DNA from 3 places in the Micromonospora sp. NBC_00617 genome. Region 1 is predicted to be linked to each of the others. Evidence: riboswitches for the same ligand, from Rfam matches in the RefSeq annotation. Region 1 holds a riboswitch; each other region holds the start of a gene.
The links. A riboswitch is a leader RNA that binds a small molecule or an ion and turns the genes downstream of it on or off. The one in region 1 is predicted to bind cyclic di-AMP.
Positions count from the first base shown of each region.

Region 2: another riboswitch for cyclic di-AMP. It lies ahead of OG505_RS26525 (NlpC/P60 family protein); the one in region 1 lies ahead of OG505_RS24330 (coiled-coil domain-containing protein).
Region 3: another riboswitch for cyclic di-AMP. It lies ahead of OG505_RS16730 (C39 family peptidase); the one in region 1 lies ahead of OG505_RS24330 (coiled-coil domain-containing protein).

Region 1 is NZ_CP107751.1:5,296,626-5,299,894, forward strand. It holds gene OG505_RS24325 (YibE/F family protein) at 7-1,371, shown strand; cyclic di-AMP (ydaO/yuaA leader) riboswitch at 1,538-1,668, shown strand; gene OG505_RS24330 (coiled-coil domain-containing protein) at 1,673-2,692, shown strand; gene OG505_RS24335 (carbonic anhydrase) at 2,751-3,269, opposite strand, start outside.
Region 2 is NZ_CP107751.1:5,754,662-5,757,930, reverse strand. It holds gene OG505_RS26530 (N-acetylmuramoyl-L-alanine amidase) at 1-1,180, opposite strand, end outside; cyclic di-AMP (ydaO/yuaA leader) riboswitch at 1,415-1,551, shown strand; gene OG505_RS26525 (NlpC/P60 family protein) at 1,565-2,605, shown strand; gene dcd (dCTP deaminase) at 2,694-3,269, opposite strand, start outside.
Region 3 is NZ_CP107751.1:3,665,665-3,668,933, forward strand. It holds partial or broken gene OG505_RS16720 (polysaccharide pyruvyl transferase family protein) at 1-161, shown strand, start outside; gene OG505_RS16725 (alpha/beta fold hydrolase) at 189-941, opposite strand; gene OG505_RS16730 (C39 family peptidase) at 1,063-1,905, opposite strand; cyclic di-AMP (ydaO/yuaA leader) riboswitch at 2,140-2,281, opposite strand; gene OG505_RS16735 (hypothetical protein) at 2,565-3,269, opposite strand, start outside.

The DNA of each region.
Region 1 (3,269 bases):
CTCGCATTGGGTTCCGACCACAGCCATACCGCCCGCCCCGCCCCGCCCCGGGTCCGGCGGATCCTCGTCGCGACGGTGGTGCCGCTCTTCGTGGCCACCGTCGTCGCCGCCGTGGTGCTCTGGCCACGGGACGGGGCGCCGCAGACCGGCGGCGGCACGGACGCGCCGCGCCACCACGGCACGGTGACCCGGGTGGTGACCGAACCCTGCCCACCGTCGGCCAGCCCGGAGGGCACGCCGGCCACCGGGCCGTGCGGGACGGTGGACGTACGGGTCGAGGACGGGCCGAGCGCCGGCCAGCAGGTGCGGACGCCCGTCCCCGCCGGACCCGGCGCTCCACGGGTCGAGGTCGGCGACGACGTCGTCCTGGTCGAGCTGGCCGACCCGGCCGATCCCGCCACCAGCAGCTGGAACATCGCCGAGCATCAGCGCGGAACGCCGCTGGTGTGGCTCGCGGTGGTCTTCGCCGCCGCGATCGTCGCGTTCGGCCGGTGGCGGGGCCTGGCCGCGCTGGCTGGGCTGGCCGCCAGCTTCGCCATCCTGCTCACCTTCGTGTTGCCAGGCATCAGCGCCGGCCGGTCACCGCTGCTGGTGGCGGTGGTCGGCGCAGCCCTGATCATGTTCGTGGTGCTCTACCTGACACACGGAGTGACAGCGCAGACCTCGGTCGCGGTGCTCGGCACCCTGGGCAGCCTGGTGCTCACCGGCGTGCTCGCGACCATCGCCACGGCCGCCACCCGGCTCACCGGCTTCGGCAGCGAGGACGCCACCACGCTGTCGATGTTCCAGGCCCATGTCGACCTGCGCGGCCTGCTGCTCGCCGGGATCATCATCGGCTCACTCGGGGTGCTCGACGACGTGACCGTCACCCAGGCCGCCACCGTCACCGAGCTGGCGAACGCCAATCCCGGTCTGAGCCGGCTACAGCTCTACCGGGCGGCCACCCGGGTCGGCCGGGCGCACATCGCCTCCACGGTCAACACCATCGTCCTGGCGTACGCGGGTGCGTCACTACCGCTGCTGCTCCTGCTCACCGCCGACACCCGCCCCCTCGGGCAGATCCTGACGAGCGAGTTCCTCGCCCAGGAGATCGTCCGCAGCGCGGTCGCCACGCTCGGCCTGATCGCCGCCGTACCCCTCACCACCGGGCTGGCCGCCGTGGTGACCGCGGCCGGGTCGACGCCGGCGCAGGGCGCGGACGCCGACGTCCTGACACCGCGCCCCCGTCCGGACCGGACGGAGGCACTGGCCGCCCTCAGCTCCCCGCCGCGGGGCCGGCCCGACGGGCCCGACCCGGAGCGGAACGCACCCCCACCCACCGCCACCACCGCGTGGCCAGAGCCGAACAGGAGCACTGATACGGCATGGTGAGACTCCTCAGCGTGACCGGATCGGGCATCCGCCCTGAGAACCGCGTCACTGCTCACTCAACGCCATGGCGAAATGACACTTTTAGTCGGCATCAGGACGTAGCTCAGGCGGTGGATTCTCGGGTAACCTCGCTGCCGGCCACCGACGAAGGCGCGCAGCGGCGCCTGCGGTGCCACCGCCCAATCGCCAACCGGCGAGCCGGGGACCCAGGTACGTGGGGTGAATCCGCGACAGCGGTAGGGGCCACTTCCGCTCCGAACCCGTCAGCTAACCCGGTCGGCGGTCGACGGAAGGGAACATTGTGACGGCACCCCTACGCCGCTGGTTGACACCCGTGGTGGCCGTGCTCGCTGCGCTGACCGTGTTCGCCGGACCCCTCCCGGCCCACGCCGCCCCGACGACCCCCGCACCGTCCGGGCACGAAGAGGAAGACGAACCCAAGCTCCTCAACGACGTCATCGAGCAGACCAACCGGGACTACGTGGCGGCCAAGTCCAAGCTGGACAAGTCCAAGAAGCGGCAGCTTGAGCTGGCGGTGGAGGTCGAGCGGGCCAAGGCCGACCTGGAGGCGCTGGCCCCGCAGGTCGGGCAGATCGCCGCCCAGTCGTACCGGACCGGACGGATCGGCGCGATCGCGATGCTGCTGGAGAGCGACGCCCCGGACTCGTTCGTCCGGCGGGCCGCGGCGCTCGACGAGATGAACATGGTCAACGAGAAGAAGCTCGCCGAGGTCAACACGGTCAAGTCCCGCGCCGAGCAGGCCAAGCTGGCCCTCGACGCGGAGGTCCGCGAGCAGCAGAAGCAGACCGCCCTGATGGCGAAGGACAAGCGCGACGCGGACAAGGCCCTCGCGCTGGTCGGCGGTCAGGGTTTCACCGGCGGCCTGGTCGACGCCGTCTCGCCGGTCGCCCGGATCGCCCCGGGTCGCACCGCCGACGGTGACTGGAAGCCCCAGTCGTGCAGCGAGGACGACCCCACCACCTCCGGTTGCGTCACCCCGCGCACCCTGCACGCGTACAAGGAGGTCAAGCGGGCCGGGTTCAACCGGTTCGTCGGCTGTCACCGCAACGGTGGCCCGTACGAGCACCCGAAGGGCCGCGCCTGTGACTGGTCGTTGCAGAAGAGCGGCTTCAGCCCGTGGCACAACAACGACACCCGCATGTACGGCAACAACGTCGCCGCGTTCCTCATCCGCAACGCCGACCGCCTCGGCATCTACTACGTGATCTGGAACCGGCAGATCTGGTTCCCGGCAACCGGCTGGAAGTCGTACAGCGGGCCGTCGAACCACACCGACCACGTGCACATGTCGTTGCTCTGACTCGGCGTCACGAAGTCCGAGGGCCGTCCCGCTACCAGGCGGGGCGGCCCTCGTCGTATCAGGCGGCGGCGGAAGCTGCCGGGGCGTCCGAGGCGCCGGGCGCGTCGGACGGCGCGGCACCCGCCGGTTCGGGGGTCACCGGGCGCACCACGCCGGCGGCGAGCCGGTACGACATGCCCACCACCGCACACCGCCCCTGCGCCACCTCGTCGGCCAGCACGGGCGACTGCCCGAGCAGCGTCTCGACGGTCTGCGCGATGTGAATGTCGACGATGCCGTCGATGTCGTCCACGCCCTCGGCGGTGGCACGTCGCAGGCTGGGCAGCACCGCGTCGACCACCGCGGGAAGGTGCCCCGGGGGCGCGACGCCGGTGGCGGCCGCCTCGCGGGCAGCCTGCACGGCACCGCACGAGTCGTGGCCGAGAACCACCACCAGTGGAGTGCCGAGCACGATCACCGCGTACTCCACGCTGCCCAGCACCTCCGGGCCCGCGGTGTGCCCGGCCGTACGGACCACGAAGAGGTCGCCCAGCCCCCGGTCGAAGATGATCTCAGCGGCCAGGCGGGAGTCGGAGCA
Region 2 (3,269 bases), 460 kb from region 1:
TGATGTGCTGGCGGTCCAGCGGGATGCCGTACCGCAGCGCGAGGTGCCGGACGAGCTTCGCCGAGGTCCGGTACATCGCCTCGGTGTACCAGGTGCCCTGTGCGGCGAAGCCCTCGTGTTCCAGGCCGATCGACTTCGCGTTGACGTACCAGTTGCCGGCGTGCCAGGCGACGTCCTTGGTCTTGACGTGCTGGGCGATGTGCCCGTCCACCGAGCGCAGCGAGTAGTGCCAGCTCACGTAGGTCGGGTCCTGGACGAGTTTCAGGGTGGTCGCCCAACTCGCCTCGGTGTCGTGGATGACGATGTACTCGATCTTCTGCCGGGCGGGCCGGTCGGAGAGATCGTGGTTGCCGTAGTCGCCGTCACCGAACGCCTCGTAGGGTGCCGGGATCCACTCACAGGAGACGGTCCGCGGGCACTCCAGCCCGTCCGGGTGGGCGAGTCGTCGCAGGCCCAGCCGGTCCAACCAGGACCGCTGGGGTTGGACCGCACGGGCCGGCAACGTCACCCGCTGGCCGTCGTCGGTCACGCGGGACTCGCCGGCGCCGATGGTGGTGAAGACCTCGTCGGCGAAGGTCGCCGCGGCGTCGGCGCTGTCCGCGCCGGCGTAGCGGGCCACCGCGCCGTACCAGGTGGCGGGGTCGGTGCCGGCACCGACCGGGGCACCCACCTCCCGTTGGTACGCGGCCAGCAGCGCCGCGCCGCCCCGGATGTTGGTCGTCGCGTCGCTGCGCAGCGCCTCGGGGGTGGCGCCGGTCAGCGCGGCGGCGGCGTCGACGGTCTGCATCGCGGCGGTGGGCGGCGCGGGATCCGTGGCCGGTGCGGGTGCCAGGACGGCACGGGAGTCGTCGCCGCGCGGATCCTCGGTGCCGGCGTCGTGGTGGCCGCGCGCGGGTAGGGCGGCCACGTGGCGGGCATCGGTCAGGTGCATCGGTCCGTAGCCGCCGCTGGTGCTCGGGGTGCCGGCGTTGCTGTCCCAGCGGGACTCCAGGTAGGAGACCCCGAGCAGCACGGCGGTCGGCACGCCGTACTCGGTCGATGCGGCGGCGTACTGCTGCTGACGGTCGGCGGCAGGTGCGGCGGAGGCGGGGCCGGCGGTCAGCGGTACGGCGGCCGTGGCGATGACCACCGCGACCGCGAGCGATGCGCGCCGGCCGGCGGACAGGGTTGGACGTTCCATCGAACCCCCTAGATTTGACTGGTAACTGCGTGGTCACCTTCGCGCCGGTCGGGAGTCCGCGTCAATACCTTTCCATATATAAAACTGCGTCGAAAGAAACCTTCACACACGCTCGGTGATCCCCTCCAACCGGTACGGAGTGTCACGGCCGAACGGGTTGCGGATCGGTAACGGCCGTCTCTACTCTGGTCATTTGTCGGCCCGGTAGCAGGTCTGCCCATCCCGGGCGGTAACGGACCGACACCGCCGAGTCGCTTTCGAGCGAGCCGGGGACCCAGGTTCCCCCGGGGTGAATCCGCAGCCAGTGCGGTAGGGCGTCAACTTCCCGCCCGAACCCGTCAGCTAACCCGGTAGGCGGTCAGGAAGAAGGAGTGCGGAACCCCGGTGGCCCTCCATGCCCCGCGGCCGTCGTCCGAACGGTCGGCCTCGGCCGACCCGACGTCGACCGTGCCGCGTCCACGCTGGTCCCGCTTCACCACCGCCCTCGCCGCCCTGGTCGGCGTTGCCGTCGTCCTGACGGGCAGCGCCACGGCGGCCCACGCGGACCCGTCCGTCGCCGAGATCGAGAGCCAGATCGACGCCGACTGGAACAAGCTCGAACCGGTCATCGAACGGCACAACGCCACCCGCGCGGACCTGGCCGTCAAGCGCAAGCAGGCCGACGCGCTCGCCGCCCGCATCGCGCCCCTGGAGCGCCAGGTCGACGCCGCGATGGACAAGGTCAGCGCGCTGGCCGTGCGCGCGTACATGGGCGAGAACCTGTCGACCGTCAACACGATGCTCGGCAGCCGGTCGCCCGGCGAGATGGTCGGGCAGCTCGAGATGCTCGACCGGTTCGCCCACAACCAGCAGCAGGACGTTCGGCAGGTCGCTGATCTCCGCGACGAGCTGGCCCGGCAGAAGGCGCCGCTCGACGAGATGGTGGCCCAGCTGACCCGGACCGAGGCGCAGCTGGCGGCGAAGAAGAAGCAGATCAACGACGAGATCGACCGGCTGCAGAAGCTGCGCCTCAAGGTGTACGGCAACGGCGGCGGCGGTCCGCTGCGTCCGGCGCCCTGCCCGGCCAGCTACCCGGGCGGCGGCGCGGGCACGGCGGTCAAGTTCGCCTGCGCCCAGATCGGCAAGCCGTACGTGTGGGGCGCCGAGGGTCCGAACTCGTACGACTGTTCCGGGCTGATGCTCGCCGCGTGGGCGAAGGCCGGCGTGTCGCTGCCGCACAACGCCGCCGCGCAGAGCCGGGTGACCAAGAACGTCAGCAGGGGCGATCTGCGCCCCGGTGACCTGGTCTTCTACTACAGCGACATCCACCATGTCGGCATGTACGTCGGCAATGGCTGGGTGGTGCACGCCTCCCAGGCCGGTCAGCCCATCAAGATGAAGAAGGTCGACGACGGGCCGATCCACAGCTACGGCCGCCCCGGCTGAGATGTAAGGAGGGGCCCCTTATTAACGCCTCCGGTATAGAAGGGGCCCCTTATTAACAGCCGGTGGGTGCAATGCCCGACGACTGGCTTCAGCGGGTCGGCCAGGTACGCCAGTGCTGCCAGGCGCGGCTCGGGGTCGGGCCGCGCTGCCCCTGGTAGCGCGAGCCGTAGACCACCGAGCCGTACGGGTGCTCGGCCGGCGAGGAGAGCCGGAAGATGCAGAGCTGGCCGATCTTCATTCCCGGCCAGAGGGTGATCGGGAGGTTCGCCACGTTGGACAGCTCCAGCGTCACGTGACCGGAGAAGCCCGGGTCGATGAACCCGGCGGTGGAGTGGGTGAGCAGGCCGAGGCGGCCCAGTGAGCTCTTTCCCTCCAGCCGGCCGGCGAGCTGGTCGCCGAGCGAGATCACTTCCATCGTCGAGGCGAGCACGAACTCCCCCGGGTGCAGCACGAACGGCTCGCCGTCGGGCACCTCGACCATCGAGGTCAGGTCGTCCTGCTGCATGGCCGGGTCGATGTGGGTGTAGAGATGGTTGTTGAAGACCCGGAACAGCCGGTCGAGTCGTACGTCGATGCTGGACGGTTGAACCAGAGTGGGCTCGAAAGGCTCCAGGCCCAGCGTGCCGGCCTTGATCTCGGTGACCAGGTCGCGGTCGGAGAGCAG
Region 3 (3,269 bases), 1.6 Mb from region 1:
CCGCCTACCCTCCGGAGGAGTTGCTGACGCGCATCCAGTGGCTGCGGGACGAAACGCGGACGCTCCAGGAAAAGGTCAGGACCCTCCACGCGCAGTCGCTGCGCGAGCGGATCAAGCAGACCGTCGCCGGCCGGGTCCGTCGGACACTCGGAGCCAGGTGACCAGCCACCGCATCCGCGTCATCCAGCTCACCCACGTTGGTATGGGTCGAGCAGCGCCAGCACGGCCGCCGGGTCCTCCACGTGTGCGTTGTGGCCGAGACCGGGCAGCGTGGCGACAGGTACGCCGTACGCCTTGAGCTGCTCGTCGGTGACCATCGGGTCGTGTTCCCCGCGGGCCAGCACCACCGGCACGTCGGTCGCCGCCAGCAACGGGGCCAGGTCGGGCTCGCCGACGCCGAAGGCTGTCGGGTCCATGGCGAGGCGCCACCGGCCGTCGACCTGACGCAACCCGGCGTCCACCACCGGATGATCCGGCGGGACCAGGCCGACCAACCCGGAGACGCGCAGGTAGCGGCGGGCCGCCTCGGTGCGGCTGGCGAACCAGCTCACCGGGCGTGCGGCGAGCTCAGCGGCGCGGGCCAGCTCAGCGGGCGACCAGAGCGCCTTGATGCCGAGCCCGACCACCGCGTCCACAGGTGTCCCTGCGGCGCGGGCGGCCAGCGCCAGGCCGACCACCCCGCCCAGCGAGTGCCCGAGCACGACGAGCCGGTCGTCGGGGGCGAGGCCGTCGGCGATCCGGCCGGCGAAACCAGCATAGGAGTACGACGGCAACGGGGCCGACCAGCCGTGGCCGGCGAGGTCCGGTGCGAGCCACCGCCCCGGCCAGTGCTGCTCCAGCAACGGCGCCCACGGTAGCCAGACGTCTCCGGTCGCCCCCATCCCGTGCAGCAGCAGCAGGACCGGCCGGCGACCGGTGCGGCCACCCGATTCATCCACCACGGCCGCAGTCTGCCACGGTTCGCGGCCGGGTACGAGAGTCGTCGATGGCGGCTGCCGGAATGAGGCCGCGGGCGCCGGCCCCTTGTGGGGGACGACGCCCGCGGCGGTCTACGTGCCTGGGTCAGGCGGAGTACCCCCGGGTGGCAATCCAGTTGGCAAGGTCGATCGTGGTGATCCAGTAGGACGGGTCGGCCGGGTTCGCCGAGTCGGCGATCCGCACGGTCCGGCCGTTGTCCTTGTACCCCACGACAGCGACGTAGTGCCCGCCGCCGTAGGAGTGCCAGCCGCCGTCGGTGTCGGTGGCGTCGCCGACGACGTTGGCCACCACGCCCCGGCCGTCGGTGATGGCCTTGACCACATCGGCCTGGAGCCGGTCCATCTGGGCCGGGCTGGGCGCGCCGGCAAACATCCGGGTCCGGTACGGGGAGCCCTTCACCTCGGCGTTGAGCACTCGGGTGGTGTCCTCGGCCGAGTTGGTGCCCATCTCGGTGGTGCCCAGCTCGGCACCGAGTTCCTCCTGGGTGCGGTCGATGCCGGTGGCGCTGAGCGCGTTGCGGGTGGCTGCGGGGCCGCAGTTGTAGTACGTGTTCTGCGCCTCGTAGTCGTAGTCGAGCACCTTGGTCGCGGGCGGCTTCGGCGGCTGCGGCTTACGGGTCAGATCCGGGTTGGCGCTGGCCTTGGCGGCGGGCGACGCGGCGCTGGTGGCTGGGGCGGCGGTCGTCGGCGCGGCGCTGGGGGACGCGTCGCGCGCGTCGCCGACGGAAACGGCGGTGTCACTGCGCATCTCGGCGACAGTGGTCGCGGTGCGGTGGCTGGCCGGCGCGTCGTCGGCGCCGGTGAGCAGGGCGCCGGTGGTAGTGGCGATCACGAGGGCCGCGGCGGAGGTGGCGACGATCTGGTATGGGCGCTCGGTCGCCAGGCGACGGAGCTGACGCTGCATGGTGTGCTTCACGGGGTCCTCCACGGATCGGGGGGAGAGCGGCACACCCACGGGCCGGACCGGTATCCGGGCAGGCGCCAGCGCGCGGACAGTGGTCCGCGGATGGTGAACCGCTCAGGGAAACGCCCGGCGGGACCGGGCGGGAAAGGCGATGACCCGGGGGTCAGCTCACCGTCACTGGACGGATGAGCGGGGGCACCGCTGCACCGTGGAGGCGTGGGAACAACCGAGGGGTGGAAAGGTGCTGCACGGGTTTGGAACTCCTTCCGACACCGCCTACCGGGTTAGCTGACGGATTCGGGCGGGAAGATCGCCCTACCGCGGGCCGTGGCTCGCGGATTCACCCCAGACTTACTGATGGGTCCCCGGTTCGTTAATCACGATTGAGCGGGTCGGCGCGGCGTCGCCTGTTGCGATCGGTTACCGCGCCGGACGGGACGACAGTACTGGCCTGTTCGCAGCCTGCCAAGCCAGGTTCGCCTGCGTAAACCCGATTCGGTGCGGCAATTTCTGCGCGTATTGCCGATGATGCGACTCGATGGGACAACCGGTTACGGAGACGCCTACGGGCGACAACCGGACAGGTCGCCGATAACGCGCCACAATCACGGGAAATATCGCGCACAACGCGTCGGACGCCCGATTCCCGAACGACGTGACCGGGCTCACGTAACGGATCAGGCTCAACTCGCGCTAGCCGGGCGCCACCGTGCCACGAGGGTGGGACGGGACGCCCCGCTCGCCCCGGGTCGGGCGAGGGCCGGGCTGGGCCGCAGCCGCGCCGTTGCCGCGTACGCCTCCTCGGCAAGGGTGCGCGCCGACTCGGCGGCCAGTTCCGCGTCCCGCCAGGCGGCCCGCTCCGCGGTGGCGGCGGCCTGGTAGTCGGCCAGTCTCGCGTCCCGGATCGCCCGGCTGAGCAGCACCTCCTGCTCGACCGGGTGCCGCCGGGAATCCCAGCCGCGCCGGTGGGCGAACACGTCGCCGAGCTGCGCCATGGTCAGATCGCCCCGCCAGTACGCCGCCATCGCCGCACGGTGCAGGTAGCGCTCCCGGGAGGCGTACTCGGCGGGTGTCCGCGGGGTGTGCGGGGTGGGCAGCGCGCCAGAGCCCGCGAAGCGGCGGGCGGCGGTGTCCGCCTCGTCGTACCCCAGCCAGGCCCGCTCCACGTGTTCCTGAGCGGTGAGCCAGGCATCGCGTCGCCGCCGTGCCGTCTTGGCGGCGCCGGTCGCGGCGACGGCCACCTCCTCGGCGTACCGGCGCAGGTCGTCGGCTTCGGCCGCGGCCACCTCGCGGGCGGTCGGCGCGGCCGGGACCGGGTCGTCCGCGGGGCGGTCCCCCAGGCGGGCGACCAGCACGGCGAGCACGCCCAGTGCCAGCAGGAACAGGGT